Regions from separate parts of the Paenibacillus sp. FSL R5-0912 genome, predicted to be linked through region 2. Evidence: riboswitches for the same ligand, from Rfam matches in the RefSeq annotation. Region 2 holds a riboswitch; each other region holds the start of a gene.
The links. Region 2 has a riboswitch for cyclic di-GMP ahead of R50912_RS33985 (anti-repressor SinI family protein). Riboswitches for the same ligand answer to the same signal wherever they lie in the genome.

Region 1 (5,651 bases), 280 kb from region 2:
ATTATGCCAGATAAGAGATGGAGTGCGGGGTTCATCCAGTTCCTGAAATTCAATGCGGTAGGCCTGCTGAATACATTGGTTGACTTTGCTGTATTCACACTGCTGCATTCCCTTGGGATGATCAATACCCCTGCGCAGATTATTTCCTATAGCGCCGGTACGGCCAACAGCTTCTTCTGGAACAAAAAGGTAACCTTCCGTGACAGGGACATCGGCAATAAAGAGGGCTTCGACCGGATGCAGCTGGTCAGGTTTATCGTGCTGAACCTGTTGGTGCTGGTTATATCGGTGCTGCTGATTCATATATTGACCGATTCTCTCGGTATTCAAGTGCTGATCGCCAAAGTGCTGGTCACATTTGTTACGGTAATCATTAATTTCTTCGGAAGCCGGAAGTGGGTATTCTGAAAATATATGAATTTATATGCTTGCTGCTATAAATTACCTTCTATTTCTCGCTGAAACGGTACCGTCCTTAAAAAGGACGGTAAAGTCGTTTCTACTTGTTATATAGAAGCATTGCTTCTTAATTATTCCGGAAGGGTATCATCTATTCTATATTACGGAGGCGATTGTCATGCGGAAATTATCCTATTTGATTATACTTGCCGGGGTGCTAATTATGCTCTATCCCAAAGGAAGCGAATGGTACAATGACCGTCAGCAGCAAAAGCTGCTGGAAGAGGCTGAACAGGCCTACAGTGAAATCGTTCCGTCTGCCTCAGCTCCGGCCAGTGCTGATCTAAGTAAGCCTTACGCGGAAGTAACCCAGCTGCTGGCAGATGAGTCGGCTGCGGAAGAGCCTGAACCCTCTGCAGCGCCTGAGATTGAAGTCGGAGGCAAGGTGATGGCGATTATCAAAATCGACAAAATAGATCTGAAGCTGCCTGTACTGGAAGGCGCCACCAAGGCGAATATGAAGCATGCAGCTGCGCATATGAAGGAGACGGCTCCGCTCGGCGCTACTGGCAATGCTGCGATTGCAGCGCATAGATCAAGAACTACGGGAAGGCTGTTCAATAGATTGAATGAAGTCGGAGTGGGGGACGCTATTTCCGTTACAACCGGTAAGCAGGAATACAATTATGTAGTTTATGATGTAACTATTGTGGAACCGACCGATGTATCCGTATTGAAAGGGAATGAGGATGACAAGATTCTTACACTCATTACTTGTGATCCGCTGGTGAATCCAACGCATAGACTTATCATTCACGCAAAGTTATCCTGATGTTTGTAGAATGATGACGGAAAAATTTAAAATACTTAAAATTTTTATTTGTTTTCGCAGAAATCTAGTGATTTAGGTCTTGATAATAGAAATAGATATGGTAAGATATAACTATATAAAGCTAATACACGATAAACGGCAAACCTATCGAAAGGTAGGGACGCAAAGCTAAAGGGCCTTCCCGTAAGGATGGCAGCCAGCTACCGAATGAAGAGGCTTTTTTTGTTTGTTCTTATTGTATATCTAGCATTTTATGGTAGAAGCAAGGACAGATAAAGCTTATACGATAACGGCAAACCTATCGAAAGGTAGGGACGCAAAGCTAAAGGGCCTTCCCGTAAGGATGGCAGCCAGCTACCGAAAGGGGTTTTATCCAATGAAGAAGTTCTATCTAATGTTGGTTACACTATTCGTAGTGGTTACGTCGATGCAGACAGGTACAGCTCAAGCTGCTAATGCAGATGCAGGCTGGTTGAACATAGGTCAACTGGATCAGGGTGTTATCGGAGTATCTTATAATGTTCCTAAGGATAAGAAGATTAAGCTGATGATCACCAAAGACAATAACAGCTACACTTACAACTTGTACACCTCCAAACCAACTGAAACATTCCCGCTGCAACAAGGTAACGGTTCATACAAGGTTTCCGTACTTGAGAACACTACCGGCAACAAATACAAAGTAATTTCTTCCGAGACGGTAGATCTTAGCCTGAGCAACGCCAACGCAGTATATCTGAGCTCCGTACAGAATGTTAAATGGAGTTCTTCCGATAAAGCAGTTCTGAAAGCAGCACAACTTACACAAGGTTTGACATCAGATGAAGACAAAGTGAAGGCTATCTATAATTATATCGTTGCCAATGTGAAGTATGATTATTCCCTGGCTTCCAGTGTAACTACAGATTACATCCCTAACAACGACAGTACTCTTGTTTCCAAGAAAGGAATCTGCTACGACTACGCTTCCTTATTCGCTACTATGCTTCGCAGTGAAGGTATTCCTACCAAACTGGTTATGGGTAACACAAGCTATGTGACGTCTTACCACGCTTGGAATGAAGTGTTCCTTAATGGCAAATGGGTAACTATTGATACTACAGTTGATGCTGGACTTGCCAAGAACAGCAAAACAGCAGATCTGGTTAAAGTAGCAAGTAAATATACTGCAGCTAAGTTCTACTAAGAGCAGATGCATTTATAGTTTCATTGAGGATAACCCGCTTAATTATTAAGCGGGTTATTTTTATTTAGGAAAGGGTTGCTTTTTAGTAGAGAGATAGGGTATTATAAGTAAGCGTTGTTGGAGCGGCAAACTTAATGAGAAATGACTTAAATAAGTGATTTCAAAATAAAGCTTGCATTACTCGGATGAACGTGATATATTATAAGAGTTGCTGGTGACGCGGTAGTCGTCGTTGACAACAAGCTTGATCTTTGAAAACTGAACAACGAGTGAGTGGGAGATCGCTTCGGCGAGATCCAAAAATGATGAGTTTCACAGCGTCTTGTACGCTTTAGAAACTTCATCGTGAGAATGAAAATTCTCGTCAGATGTTTCAAAATGAGCAATCGCTCTTTCTAAAACCAATTTGGAGAGTTTGATCCTGGCTCAGGACGAACGCTGGCGGCATGCCTAATACATGCAAGTCGAGCGGAGTTCATTTGAAAGCTTGCTTTCAAATGAACTTAGCGGCGGACGGGTGAGTAACACGTAGGCAACCTGCCCTCAAGACTGGGATAACTATCGGAAACGGTAGCTAATACCGGATAATTTCTTTCCTCTCCTGAAGAGAGAATGAAAGGCGGAGCAATCTGCCACTTGGGGATGGGCCTGCGGCGCATTAGCTAGTTGGTGGGGTAACGGCTCACCAAGGCGACGATGCGTAGCCGACCTGAGAGGGTGAACGGCCACACTGGGACTGAGACACGGCCCAGACTCCTACGGGAGGCAGCAGTAGGGAATCTTCCGCAATGGGCGAAAGCCTGACGGAGCAATGCCGCGTGAGTGATGAAGGTTTTCGGATCGTAAAGCTCTGTTGCCAGGGAAGAACGTCCGGTAGAGTAACTGTTACCGGAGTGACGGTACCTGAGAAGAAAGCCCCGGCTAACTACGTGCCAGCAGCCGCGGTAATACGTAGGGGGCAAGCGTTGTCCGGAATTATTGGGCGTAAAGCGCGCGCAGGCGGTCATTTAAGTCTGGTGTTTAAACCTTGGGCTCAACCTGGGGTCGCACTGGAAACTGGGTGACTTGAGTACAGAAGAGGAAAGTGGAATTCCACGTGTAGCGGTGAAATGCGTAGATATGTGGAGGAACACCAGTGGCGAAGGCGACTTTCTGGGCTGTAACTGACGCTGAGGCGCGAAAGCGTGGGGAGCAAACAGGATTAGATACCCTGGTAGTCCACGCCGTAAACGATGAGTGCTAGGTGTTAGGGGTTTCGATACCCTTGGTGCCGAAGTTAACACAGTAAGCACTCCGCCTGGGGAGTACGGTCGCAAGACTGAAACTCAAAGGAATTGACGGGGACCCGCACAAGCAGTGGAGTATGTGGTTTAATTCGAAGCAACGCGAAGAACCTTACCAGGTCTTGACATCCCGATGAAAGCATTAGAGATAGTGCCCCTCTTCGGAGCATCGGAGACAGGTGGTGCATGGTTGTCGTCAGCTCGTGTCGTGAGATGTTGGGTTAAGTCCCGCAACGAGCGCAACCCTTGACTTTAGTTGCCAGCAGGTAAGGCTGGGCACTCTAGAGTGACTGCCGGTGACAAACCGGAGGAAGGTGGGGATGACGTCAAATCATCATGCCCCTTATGACCTGGGCTACACACGTACTACAATGGCCGGTACAACGGGAAGCGAAACCGCGAGGTGGAGCCAATCCCAGCAAAGCCGGTCTCAGTTCGGATTGCAGGCTGCAACTCGCCTGCATGAAGTCGGAATTGCTAGTAATCGCGGATCAGCATGCCGCGGTGAATACGTTCCCGGGTCTTGTACACACCGCCCGTCACACCACGAGAGTTTACAACACCCGAAGTCGGTGGGGTAACCCGCAAGGGAGCCAGCCGCCGAAGGTGGGGTAGATGATTGGGGTGAAGTCGTAACAAGGTAGCCGTATCGGAAGGTGCGGCTGGATCACCTCCTTTCTATGGAGAATCGTTTCCTGCAACGGAAACATTCAAATCGGAAGCTAAAGCTTCCACAACGAACCTTAGGGTTCAAACACTCACTCGTTGGTCAGTTTTGAGAGTTTAAGCTCTCATCTTTAAACGGTCTGAATTTTCGAACATCACAGTCGTGATTGTCCCGAAATTTCAGCGCCTTGATCCTTGAAAACTGGATACCGAAACGAATTTGCGTTTTAGAACATCTTTTAGCTGAAACTTGTGTAAGCAAGTTGAAATAGTTATTAGTCATGCTGAGCGATGGTTTTGGATTATGAGCGACTTTTGGCTTTAAACAGACTAGCGGACGGATTCATCCGGAAGCGCTGTTTAAAACAAGATGAGCGAATGAGCCAATACCGGAGCGATTGGTTAAGCTAATAAGAGCACACGGAGGATGCCTAGGCGCCAGGAGCCGACGAAGGACGTGGCGAACAACGAAACTGCCTCGGGGAGCTGTAAGCAAGCTTTGATCCGGGGGTGTCCGAATGGGGAAACCCAGCTGTGGTAATTCGCAGTTACTCGTATCTGAATACATAGGATACGCAGAGGCAGACCAGGGGAACTGAAACATCTAAGTACCCTGAGGAAGAGAAAACAATAGTGATTCCGTCAGTAGCGGCGAGCGAACGCGGAACAGCCTAAACCAAGGGGCTTGCCCCTTGGGGTTGTGGGACGTCTCACATGGAGTTACAAAGGAATATGGTAGGTGAAGAGGTCTGGAAAGGCCCGCGATAGAGGTAAAAGCCCTGTAGCCTAAACTGTGTTCTCTCCGAGACGGATCCCGAGTAGTGCGGGGCACGTGAAACCCCGTATGAATCCAGCAGGACCATCTGCTAAGGCTAAATACTACCTGGCGACCGATAGTGAAACAGTACCGTGAGGGAAAGGTGAAAAGCACCCCGGAAGGGGAGTGAAATAGAACCTGAAACCGTGTGCTTACAAAAAGTCAGAGCCCTATTACTGGGTGATGGCGTGCCTTTTGTAGAATGAACCGGCGAGTTACGTTTAACATGCAAGGTTAAGTCGAGAAGACGGAGCCGCAGCGAAAGCGAGTCTGAATAGGGCGATTAAGTATGTGGACGTAGACCCGAAACCGTGTGATCTACCCCTGTCCAGGGTGAAGGTGCGGTAACACGCACTGGAGGCCCGAACCCACGCATGTTGAAAAATGCGGGGATGAGGTGGGGGTAGCGGAGAAATTCCAATCGAACTCGGAGATAGCTGGTTCTCCCCGAAATAGCTTTAGGGCTAG
Region 2 (5,651 bases):
CCTCACCGGATGCAGAGGTTACTGCTCCGCCTGCCACACCGGCACCGGAATCCCCTCTTCCGGAGGCGACTCCAGCGGCAGAACCAACTGCGGAGCTCCCGGATAGCGGTACAGATACCGCGCAGCCAACAGCTACAGCTACAGCTACAGCTATACCTACAGCTACACCTGCTCCACAATCTGATATCAGCAAAGGCGGGGAATAATATGCGCATCAAAAAGATAATCAGCACCACATTGTCCACACTGATATTTATGATTTTCCTGGTGCTGGTAACAGCAGTAGTCATCTCTAAAGCTTCCGGAGGCGAACCTTCCTTCTTTGGCTATCAGATCAAGACGGTGTTATCCGGTTCCATGGAGCCGGGCATCCAGACCGGATCTATTGTAGCGATTAAGCCGGGCGGGGATATGACCCGTTTTCAAAAAGGCGATGTGATTACATTCATGAATCCCGATAACCTCCTGATTACACACCGTGTGGTCGATGCTTCAATAAACAGTGCCATAGGCGAGGCCAGCTATACCACCAAAGGGGACAATAACGATGCAGCCGATACCTCAGCGGTCAGCTCGACAAATGTGGTAGGCCAATATACCGGCGTCACCGTCCCTTATGTAGGATATGCCATGAATTTCGCAGTCTCCAAAGCCGGAAGTGTAATGCTGATGATTATCCCCGGGCTGCTCCTGCTGCTCTACGCACTGTATTCCTCCTGGAAAGCCGTTGCGGCACTGGAGAAGAAGAATGCAGGGACAGCGGTGACCGGCGGAACGGATACCCTTCCAGACATTGTGCAATAAACTTGATTGTCCTCTCCCGTTTACGAAACGCGGAGCAACAATAAATTTTCCCGGAAGACAGGCAAAGACAATAAAAGAACGATGAGAAAGGGATGAACAAATGAACGTTAAAAAAACATTAGGTCTCGGCGTTGTATCGGCAGCACTCGGATTAACCCTGGTCGGCGGAGGAACCTTCGCTTACTTCAGCAGCACTTCCACCACTGCAGCTTCTTTTAACAACGGAACTTTATTACTGAATTCGGACCCCTCCGTTATTGTCAATCTCACCAATCTTAAGCCGGGAGATACAATCAAAAGAGACTTTAAATTGAAAAATGACGGGACCCTCAATATTCCCAAAGTTGTTCTGCGCACCTCATCTGTCATTACAGATGCCCTGGGGGATAACAGCTCCCATAATCTCAAAGACGATATTATTGTAACCTTCCTTATTAACAAGGATAAAGTTACTTCGCCTGTCCTGGTTATTTCACTGGCCGACCTTGAGCAGCAAAGTCCGGATCTTGTAGCTAAGGGAATTCTCGGCGGAATCTTTGGTGTAGAGAATGGGGGCATCAAGGCAGGCACCTCAGATAAGCTGAGCGTACAGTTTGCCTTCAAGGAAACCTTCCAGCCGCAAAACTACTATCAAGGCGATACGCTGGCCCTTACCCTGAACTTCGATGCCAATCAGGAAAAAGGCGCCCTCAAATAATCTGCCCTGTCACGCATTCCTGTTCTCTGATCTTTAAAAAACATAATATACTCGAGGAGGAAATTAATTATGGGTATCAAAAAAACATTGGGTCTTGGCGTAGCATCGGCAGCACTGGGATTGTCTTTAATCGGAGGGGGCACCTTCGCTTACTTCAGCTCCACAGCAACCAGCACGGCAACCTTCGCGGCAGGTACGCTGAAGCTCGGCTCTTCCTTCAATACACCTGTTGCCCTGACCAATCTGAAACCGGGTGATTACACCGTACGCACGTTCACCTTGTCCAATGACGGCACTCTGGATATCAAGCTCCTCACGTTGGCTACCAGCTACACCGTAACTGATGCGAAGGGAGATAATGCCGGCCAGGATCTTGGAGATCACTTCAAAATCAAACTTCTCGACAGTTCTTACACCAGCGGGCCGCTTACCGGCCATGTGCTGTCCGAAATCTCCTTGAAGGATCTGAAGAACACATCCAGCTATGATCTCGTAACGGCGGGTGTACTGCCGGGAGGCATCGCCGCTACCCAAACCAAAACCTTCAAGATTGCTTTCGAATTCGTTGACAATACACAGGATCAGAATATCTTCCAGGGTGACGGCTTGGCGCTGAACTGGACATTCAATGCTACGCAAGGTTTGGGAGAAGCCAAATAAGGCTATTAAACTATATACACAAAACGGCATATCCTCCCTCATCCGGGCTGGATATGCCGTTTTGTCTCTCCACTGCCGCCAGCTTCCGTCAGGAACAATGATTTTTGTCGGTTTTGCGAATTTTTGTTATACTGATAACAAAAAGTACGGAGGGCGTTGTAATCGTGTCAGATAACATGGGAAGCCGCATCCATAGGCTCCGTCTGGAGAAGGGTTATTCTTTATCCGAGCTTGCGGATAAGGCTGACGTGGCGAAATCATACTTAAGTAATGTTGAGCGGAATATCCAATCCAACCCCTCCATTCAATTTATCGAAAAAATCGCCGATGCACTTCAAGTATCCATTCACGTATTACTGTATGGCGGAGTTGCAGAAACTGCAGAACCGGTTCTTGATGGAGAATGGTTCAGGCTGGTACAGGATGCGATGGCCTCTGGTATAAGCAAACGTGAATTCAAGGAGTTTCTTGATTATCAGAAATGGCGGCTGGAGCAGAAGGATAACTGAAATACCCCCACAAAGTGAGGCAGCAGCTTCGATGATTACTCAGGTACTTTGCGGGGACCCCGAAACAACATGTAAATTCCAACAGAAGAGGGCACAGCGTGTACACCGCTGTGCCCTCTTCTGTATGTATCCGTACAATGCTGAATGCCCTACATCGCCTGGAGTGCTTTTTCACTAAAAAAACGCCGAATCTCGTCCGCCTGGATGCCAGCCTGCTTAGCAGACATTAGCAAATGCACCCATTCTAAATCCAGATCAACTGCCTGCAGTTCGTCATTCCCCTGGTTGGACTTATCCAAGAAATCTCCTCCTAGAATTTTCGCGTCCCCAGGCAGTCCGGCCATCATAGTATTTCTACTTTAGATCCGAGACTTTGTGCCCCTGTCTTTCGGCAGGTTTACCCTTTACTGGACCCTTTACATGAAAGGATCTGAAAGAATCGATGAAACCGTTCTCCGCAATAACATTATACAAGATCTTACATGAAAAGTGTGTCGTTTTCTGGGATTTTTTTATGTTAAATCGTGAGGACCCTTAGCTAAAATTGCCAATGGCTTGTATAAATAATTCCAATTCATCTTCAATCGGTCCAAATTAGTTTAAATATACTAAATAGATTTAATCCTATAACACAATATAGAAGTAATTACCCATTTCTATGATATACAACCACCTAAATCCTTAATTTTTTTATTAATTCTAAAGATATTTTGTTCCTCCGGCCTCACCCGGATAATTTATGATTGTTCTGTATGAATTCCCTGCTGAATCATACCGTTTTGCGAACGGATTGCACGAAAGTATGAATTGATTACCCTGCCGGAAAGTAGCACAATAAGATGAGAATGAAACCGCAAACATCGCAGCTCCGCTAAGCGGTGTTCCTATATACCGCATGTGGAGTTTATCCGTTAGGAGGACCTACTCATGGCCATCAAAGAGCCCTATAACGAATCTGTCTGGAGCAAGTATTACGGTCCCAATCTGGGCTACATTCAGGAGAAATACGAGCAGTTTGTCAAGGACCCTTCTTCCGTAGAGCATCATTACCGCGATCTGTTCACAGTATCCGGCCCGCCTCCCCTGGCTCCGGATGCCGTCAAGACGCCTCCACCCGCCATCTCGGGAGATACGGAGTGGCTCAAGAAAGCTGTTAAAGCTTCCAAGCTAATGGCTAACATTCGAATATACGGCCATATGGCTGCCGATATCGATCCGCTGGAGCGGAGCACCAACCCGATGGCGAAATGGCTGGAGATCGAGACCTATGAGCTGACGCGCGAAGATCTGAATGCCCTGCCGGCTTCGCTGATCTGGGAGAATGCCCCTGAGGGCGTGCATACCGCTATGGATGCCGTTCACAGAATGCGCCAGGCCTACACACAGACCATCGCCTATGAATTCGGGCATGTGCATGACGAGCGTGAGCTGCGCTGGCTCAACAGCCAGGCGGAATCCACGACGTCGCCTGCTCCACTGAACCATGCGGAACGCAAAGAGCTGCTGAAACGCCTGATTCAGGTAGAACAGTTCGAGACCTTCCTGCACAAGACCTTCGTCGGCCAGAAGCGCTTCAGCCTGGAAGGCAATGATGCGCTCGTACCTATGCTGGATGAAATTGTCCGCGCTGCCGCACATGACGGCGCTGAGCATATCCTGATGGGTATGGCCCACCGCGGAAGACTTAATGTGCTGGCCCACATTCTGGGCAAACCTTATGATATTATTTTCTCGGAATTCCATCATTCGCCGAACAAGGAGCTCTTCCCGTCCGAAGGCTCTATGGGTGTCACCTATGGCTGGAGCGGTGATGTGAAATACCATCTAGGCGCCGACCGCGCCGTCCGTGAAGGCGAAACCGTGCGTACCCGCATCACGCTTGCCAACAACCCGAGCCATCTCGAGTTCGTGAATCCGGTCGTTGAAGGCTTCACGCGTGCAGCCCAGGAGGAACGGGGGACCCCCGGCCTGCCTAAGCTGAATACGGACAAAGCCATGGCCGTGCTTATGCATGGCGATGCCGCCTTCCCTGGTGAAGGTATTGTTGCGGAAACACTTAATATCGGCAAATTGCAAGGTTATCAGAATGGCGGCACTGTGCATATTATCGTCAATAACCGGATCGGCTTCACCACCGAAAGTGAAGATTCCCGCTCCACGCATTACGCCAGTGATCTGGCGAAGGGCTATGAGATCCCGGTAGTGCATGTCAATGCCGATGACCCCGAAGCCTGTATTGCTGCGGTCCGTATGGCCAGCGCTTACCGCCATTTGTTCAAGAAGGATTTCCTGATTGATCTGATCGGGTACCGCCGCCACGGCCATAATGAGATGGATGATCCGGAAACCACCCAGCCGATGGTATATGGCAAGGTTCGCAACCACCCTACCGTCTACCGCGTTTATGCGGAACGCCTGCAGCGCGAGAAGGTCGTTACAGCCGATGAGGTGAAGAGCATGATTGCCGAGGCCGAGAATGTGCTGCAGCAGGCCTTCGAGCAGATGAAGGAAGGGAAACAGAAGAACGCCGAGTCCAAGACTTCGGTCGTCCTGGATACGGGAACACCGGTGCACCGCCCTACAGCGGTTCCGCTGGCCAGTCTCCAGGAGATTAACCGTGAGCTGCTGAGCGTACCGGCCGGCTTCACGGTCTATCCGAAGCTGGAGCGGATTCTGCAGCGGCGCAAGGATGCGCTGAATGACGGCGAGCGGGTAGACTGGGCGCTGGCTGAAACCCTGGCCTTCGCTACCATTCTGAAGGATGGCACGCCGATCCGCCTCAGCGGACAGGATTCACAGCGCGGCACCTTCGCTCACCGCCACCTTGTCCTGCATGACAGTGAGAGCGGGGAGCTCTTCTCCCCTCTTCACCAGCTTAAGGATTCCCGCGCCTCCTTCGGCGTCTACAACAGCCCGCTGTCAGAAGCCTCTGTACTCGGCTATGAATACGGCTATAATGTGTTCGCACCGGAGACCTTCGT
Region 3 (5,651 bases), 100 kb from region 2:
CTTTGGGTGCCCGCTTAATAGCCACTCCATAAAAGTACAATCCGGCATAAGCCAAAATCCCCGCGACAACAACCAGCACCACTAGCAGGTATATACTCCACATAACGTTCACCCTTTCAGTAATAACCATTTCTTTGAGGAAATGTGTATTCTTGCTTATGAATAATTTGAGCCTAGTATAGCATGGTATCCGTCCAACTAAAAACACCGCCGTCAGTCCGGCGCTGCCTGCTTCGCCCAAGTGGTAAGCTGCGATTAGAATGCGCCCCCGTATACAAAAAGGCTGCTTCCCGGAGAATCTCTCTCCGGCAGCAGCCCTCATCCAAACACAGTGGCTTAACAATAATTATTTGCGCTTGTTCACTCTGGCGGTTCTTCTAAGAAGCAGGCCCAGACCGGCAAGAGCAACACCCGCAATATAGTACGGCGCAGGACTTGATTCACCCGTCTGCGGCAGGGTTTGCTCTGCAGTCACACTGCCCAGAGGAATCTCGTCATCCGTAATGATTTCTTCAGGTGCCGGTCCTGCTACCGGTGAAGGTGCAGGTGCAGGAACCTCCACAACTGGCTGTGGCGCTGTTGTTGTCAGCATCGTCACAACCGGTGATGCTGCCGGCCCGAGAGGAACCGGGTCATCATTAATAGTAGTGTCGGTATCAGTCACAATAGTCCCAATCACTGTCGGAGCGGTTGATGTCGGAAATACGAAGCTTGGGACAAAAACACTCGTGCTGGTTGCTGTTGGTACCGCGGTCGGCGTTGCTGTCGGTGTTGCTGTTGGCGCTATTGTCGGCGTTGCTGTCGGTGTTGCCGTTGGCGCTGCTGTCGGTGTTGCCGTTGGCGCTGTTGTCGGCGTTGCTGTCGGTGTTGCCGTTGGCGCTGTTGTCGGCGTTGCTGTCGGTGTTGCCGTTGGCGCTGTTGTCGGCGTTGCTGTCGGTGTTGCCGTTGGCGCTGTTGTCGGCGTTGCTGTCGGTGTTGCCGTTGGCGCTGTTGTCGGTGTTGCAGTCGGCGTTGCCGTTGGCGCTGTTGTCGGTGTTGCAGTCGGCGTTGCCGTTGGCGCTGTTGTCGGTGTTGCAGTCGGTGTTGCCGTTGGCGCTGTTGTCGGCGTTGCCGTCGGTGTTGCCGTTGGCGCTGTTGTCGGCGTTGCCGTTGGCGTAGGCGTCGCTGCCGGTGTTGCCGTTGGCGTCGGCGTCACTGCAGGTGTTGCCGTTGGCGTCGGCGTCACTGCCGGTGTTGCTGTTGGCGTCGGCGTCACTGCAGGTGTTGCTGTTGGCGTCGGCGTCACTGCCGGTGTTGCCGTTGGCGTCGGCGTCACTGCAGGTGTTGCTGTTGGCGTCGGCGTCACTGCCGGTGTTGCTGTTGGCGTCGGCGTCACTGAAGGCGTCGAAGTCGGTGTCGGCGGATCTTGGCCTTTATACGGAATATGGTGGGATTCTCCCGATCCTGAGAGCGAAGCTCCGATCAGGTTCCCGTTGATTTGACCATTATTAAATTGAATAGAGGCATATGGAGCCAGCACAGATCCCAAAACTCCGATACCTTCGATTTGAAGACTGGTCGCTTGACTGAAGTTATATAACACTTTACTGTTCATAGCGTTATCCTTATTTCCGTTACCATTAATTCCCGTCCCCATATTCTTCATAGTTACTGAAGTGCCGGAGATATTTACTATAGCTGTTGAGCCATCTGGAATCTTAATTCTCAACTCATTTGCACTAGACAGCTTGCTGCCCTCTACAGTAAATATGTTAACATCCGAATTTGTACCTTCCAAAAAGAAATTACCGGAGTTGGCAGTGGTAACCCCATTAACAGGCTGAGAAGCAAGCTGCTGAGATTTCTCACGAAGTAAACTAAACTCGGCTGAAAAATCTACAACATTTATTTTTTGTTGTAAGCTTCCTGTCCCCCCGCGCGGGCCGCCGCTGCCGCTATAACTCCCCCCGTAGACTACATCACCCACGGTTTCTCCCTGGGAATAATACAGATTACCACCAGCGATGAGAGAGTATCCTTCCTTCGTTTCTTCACTAGTAAGACTATGTCCCACAGAGTAATTAACATTTAAATCCACGTTTCCGCCAGCAGCTAATCTGCCTTCAATATCACTATGCTTAACATCAACATCTCCCAAGATGAACACATTATACTTGGATGCATTGCCCGGCAAAGAGTTGCCCTCGGCTTTAACTGAGGTGCTCCCCAGTGAAATAATTCGGCCGCTTCCCACAATCAGAACTGCTATAAGTCCGAACACCGTAAGACGTTTGAATTTTTTTAATTGGAACATACAAGCTCACCTCACAGTTAATATAGATATAGGCCACATTTATATAACAAAAAAAGACCGCCGGAAAGAGGTTGCTCTCTTTACGGCAGTCGGACGATCGTTGCGCTCCATCGCGCTTTAGACTCCTGGACTTTGCGTCCCGTCCTTTCGAACGGTTTGCGTTTATACGTCAGTGAAAGATTAGGTTGTGAAATTATGTACTAAATCAAACTTTTATACTAATGTCTATGATATTCATTACTTTGGAACTAATTTTAGTTTATCCGCTATCAAGGCTGATTGTCAATGAAATCCTTTGAAACATCTGGTAATAGATTATATCTACCGATTCACTCCAAAGCACTGTTACAAAAGGTTTTTTTAATTGAAAACATAGCTTTCCCAGCTGAATCCTGATCCTCTCATCGCTCTCGATGGCACCGATAAGGATATTTTCAAACTATGTATAAAGAACTAATTTTAATTTTGAAATTTTAATATATACTCAAGGTCCCATGATCGTAAAGACGCAACTCTTTCTCCTTAGCACATTTGATTTTACGAGGAAATATAATATCAAATGTATATCCCATATAAAAAAGGCTGCTTTGTGGAGAACGTCTTCTCCCAAAGCAGCCTTTTCCCGATTTAGCGGTGATATCGCCAGCCTGTCGGAAAGGATCTTACGAATTGCATTTATTTACGTTTATCTGTTCTGGATCTTCTGCCGAGGAATATTCCCAATCCTGCAAGGGCTAGACCGACCAAGTAATAGGGAGCCGGACTGGACTCACCAGTCTTCGGGAGCGATGCATCCGCAGGTACATTGCCTAACGGAATCTCTTCATCAATGATTGTCACAATTGGCGTTGGACTTGGTGTTGCGCTTGGGCTTGGCGTTAGGGTTGGACTTGGTGTCACCACTAACGGCCGAGGTGTTACTGTTGTCACAGGGCCCAAAGGCAGCGGATCATCAATGATTATTGTATCTGGATTTACAATATAGCCGATTATTGGAGTCGGCGTTGGCACTACATTAATAAAGACGGGCGGTGCAGACGATGGTACTGGTGCCGGTGGTAATGTCGGTGTTGGTGTTGGTGTCGGCGTCGGTGTTGGTGTTGGTTCTGGTGTCGGCGTTGGCGCTGCCGTTGGCGTTGGTGTTGGTGTTGGTGTTGGTGTTGGTGTTGGTGTTGGTGTTGGTGTTGGTGTTGGTGTTGGTGTTGGTGTTGGTGTTGGTTCTACTGTCGGTGTTGGTGCCGCCGTTGGCGTTGGCGTTGGTGTTGGTGCTGCTGTTGGTGTCGGCGTTGGCGTTGGTTCTACTGTCGGTGTTGGTGCCGCCGTTGGCGTTGGTGTTGGTGCTGCCGTTGGTGTTGGCTCTGCCGTTGGCGTCGGTGTCGGTGCTGCTGTTGGCGTTGGTGTTGGTGCCGCCGTTGGCGTTGGTGTTGGTGTTGGTGTTGGTGTCGGTGTTGGCTCTGCCGTTGGCGTCGGTGTCGGTGCCGCCGTTGGCGTTGGTGTTGGCTCTGCCGTTGGTGTCGGTGTTGGCTCTGCCGTTGGCGTCGGTGTCGGTGCTGCTGTTGGCGTTGGTGTCGGTGCTGCTGTTGGCGTTGGTGTCGGTGCTGCCGTTGGCGTTGGTGTCGGTGCTGCTGTTGATGTTGGCGTTGGTTCTACTGTCGGTGTTGGTGCCGCCGTTGGCGTTGGTGTTGGTGCTGCCGTTGGTGTCGGTGTTGGCTCTGCCGTTGGCGTCGGTGTCGGTGCTGCTGTTGGCGTTGGTGTCGGTGCTGCTGTTGGTGTCGGCGTTGGTGCCGCCGTTGGCGTTGGTGTCGGTGGCGCTGTTGGCGTTGGTGTCGGTGCCGTTGTTGGCGTTGGTGTCGGTGCCGCCGTTGGCGTTGGTGTTGGCTCTGCCGTTGGTGTCGGTGTTGGCTCTGCCGTTGGCGTCGGTGTCGGTGCTGCTGTTGGCGTTGGTGTCGGTGCTGCTGTTGGCGTTGGTGTCGGTGCTGCTGTTGATGTTGGCGTTGGTTCTACTGTCGGTGTTGGTGCCGCCGTTGGCGTTGGTGTTGGTGCTGCCGTTGGTGTCGGTGTTGGCTCTGCCGTTGGCGTCGGTGTCGGTGCTGCTGTTGGCGTTGGTGTCGGTGCTGCTGTTGGCGTTGGTGTAGGTGCTGCCGTTGGCGTTGGTGCCGCTGTTGGCGTTGGTGTCGGTGCCGCTGTTGGCGTTGGTGTCGGTGCTGCCGTTGGCGTTGGTGCTGCTGTTGGCGTTGGTGTCGGTGCTGCTGTTGGTGTAGGCGTTGGTGCCGCCGTTGGCGTTGATGTTGGTGCAGCTGTTGGCGTTGGCGTTGGTGCTGCCGTTGGCGTTGGTGTTGGTGCTGCTGTTGGCGTTGGTGTCGGTGCAGCTGTTGGCGTTGGTGTCGGTGCAGCCGTTGGCGTTGGTGTCGGTGCAGCTGTTGGCGTTGGTGTCGGTGCTGCTGTTGGTGTCGGCGTTGGTGCCGCCGTTGGCGTTGGTGTTGGTGCTGCTGTTGGTGTCGGCGTTGGCGTCACCGTTGGTGTCGGTGTTGGTTTCACTGTCGGTGTTGGTTTCACTGTCGGTGTCGGTTTCACTGTCGGTGTTGGTTTCACTGTCGGTGTTGGCTTCACTGTCGGCGTTGGTTTCACCGTTGGTGTCGGTTTCACTGTCGGCGTTGGCGTCACCGTTGGTGTCGGTTTCACTGTCGGCGTTGGCGTCACAGTTGGTGTCGGTTTCACTGTCGGTGTCGGCTTCACTGTCGGTGTCGGCTTCACTGTCGGTGTTGGCTTCACTGTCGGCGTTGGTTTCACCGTTGGTGTCGGTTTCACTGTCGGCGTTGGCGTCACCGTTGGTGTCGGTTTCACTGTCGGCGTTGGCGTCACAGTTGGTGTCGGTTTCACTGTCGGTGTCGGCTTCACTGTCGGTGTCGGCTTCACTGTCGGCGTTGGTTTCACTGTCGGTGTTGGCGACGGAGTACACTTAGGTGTCGGCGTCGGCTTCACTGTTGGTGTCGGTTTCACTGTCGGTGTTGGTTTCACTGTCGGCGTTGGCGTCACTGTTGGTGTCGGCTTCACTGTCGGTGTCGGCTTCACTGTCGGCGTTGGTTTCACTGTCGGTGTTGGCGACGGAGTACACTTAGGTGTCGGCGTCGGTTTCACTGTCGGTGTTGGTTTCACTGTCGGCGTTGGCATCACTGTTGGTGTCGGTTTCACTGTCGGCGTTGGCGTCACTGTTGGTGTCGGTTTTACCGTCGGTGTCGGTTTCACTGTTGGTGTGGGAGTTGGCTTCACCGTCGGCGTTGCAGTCGGTTTCACTGTTGGTGTAGGGCTTGGTGTTACGGTTGGTGTTGGCGATGGGCTGGGGGTTGGTGTTGCGGTC

Region 1: it holds a riboswitch for cyclic di-GMP, as region 2 does, so the genes downstream of both, R50912_RS03240 (transglutaminase-like domain-containing protein) here and R50912_RS33985 (anti-repressor SinI family protein) in region 2, are expected to answer to the same signal.
Region 3: it holds a riboswitch for cyclic di-GMP, as region 2 does, so the genes downstream of both, R50912_RS34680 (choice-of-anchor A family protein) here and R50912_RS33985 (anti-repressor SinI family protein) in region 2, are expected to answer to the same signal.

Annotation. Positions count from the first base shown of each region.
Region 1 is NZ_CP009282.1:739,308-744,958, forward strand. Features, by position in the region: gene R50912_RS03225 (glycosyltransferase family 2 protein) at 1-14, shown strand, start outside; gene R50912_RS03230 (GtrA family protein) at 4-408, shown strand; gene R50912_RS03235 (class D sortase) at 578-1,231, shown strand; cyclic di-GMP riboswitch class I at 1,359-1,439, shown strand; cyclic di-GMP riboswitch class I at 1,513-1,593, shown strand; gene R50912_RS03240 (transglutaminase-like domain-containing protein) at 1,626-2,417, shown strand; rRNA gene R50912_RS03245 (16S ribosomal RNA) at 2,821-4,378, shown strand; rRNA gene R50912_RS03250 (23S ribosomal RNA) at 4,767-5,651, shown strand, end outside.
Region 2 is NZ_CP009282.1:459,191-464,841, reverse strand. Features, by position in the region: gene R50912_RS02025 (hypothetical protein) at 1-206, shown strand, start outside; gene sipW (signal peptidase I SipW) at 208-804, shown strand; gene R50912_RS02015 (TasA family protein) at 905-1,501, shown strand; gene R50912_RS02010 (TasA family protein) at 1,571-2,161, shown strand; gene R50912_RS02005 (helix-turn-helix domain-containing protein) at 2,338-2,670, shown strand; gene R50912_RS33985 (anti-repressor SinI family protein) at 2,820-2,969, opposite strand; cyclic di-GMP riboswitch class I at 2,998-3,082, opposite strand; gene R50912_RS02000 (2-oxoglutarate dehydrogenase E1 component) at 3,598-5,651, shown strand, end outside.
Region 3 is NZ_CP009282.1:561,819-567,469, reverse strand. Features, by position in the region: gene R50912_RS02455 (alpha/beta hydrolase) at 1-103, opposite strand, end outside; gene R50912_RS34680 (choice-of-anchor A family protein) at 347-2,293, opposite strand; cyclic di-GMP riboswitch class I at 2,375-2,464, opposite strand; gene R50912_RS34675 (choice-of-anchor A family protein) at 2,969-5,651, opposite strand, start outside.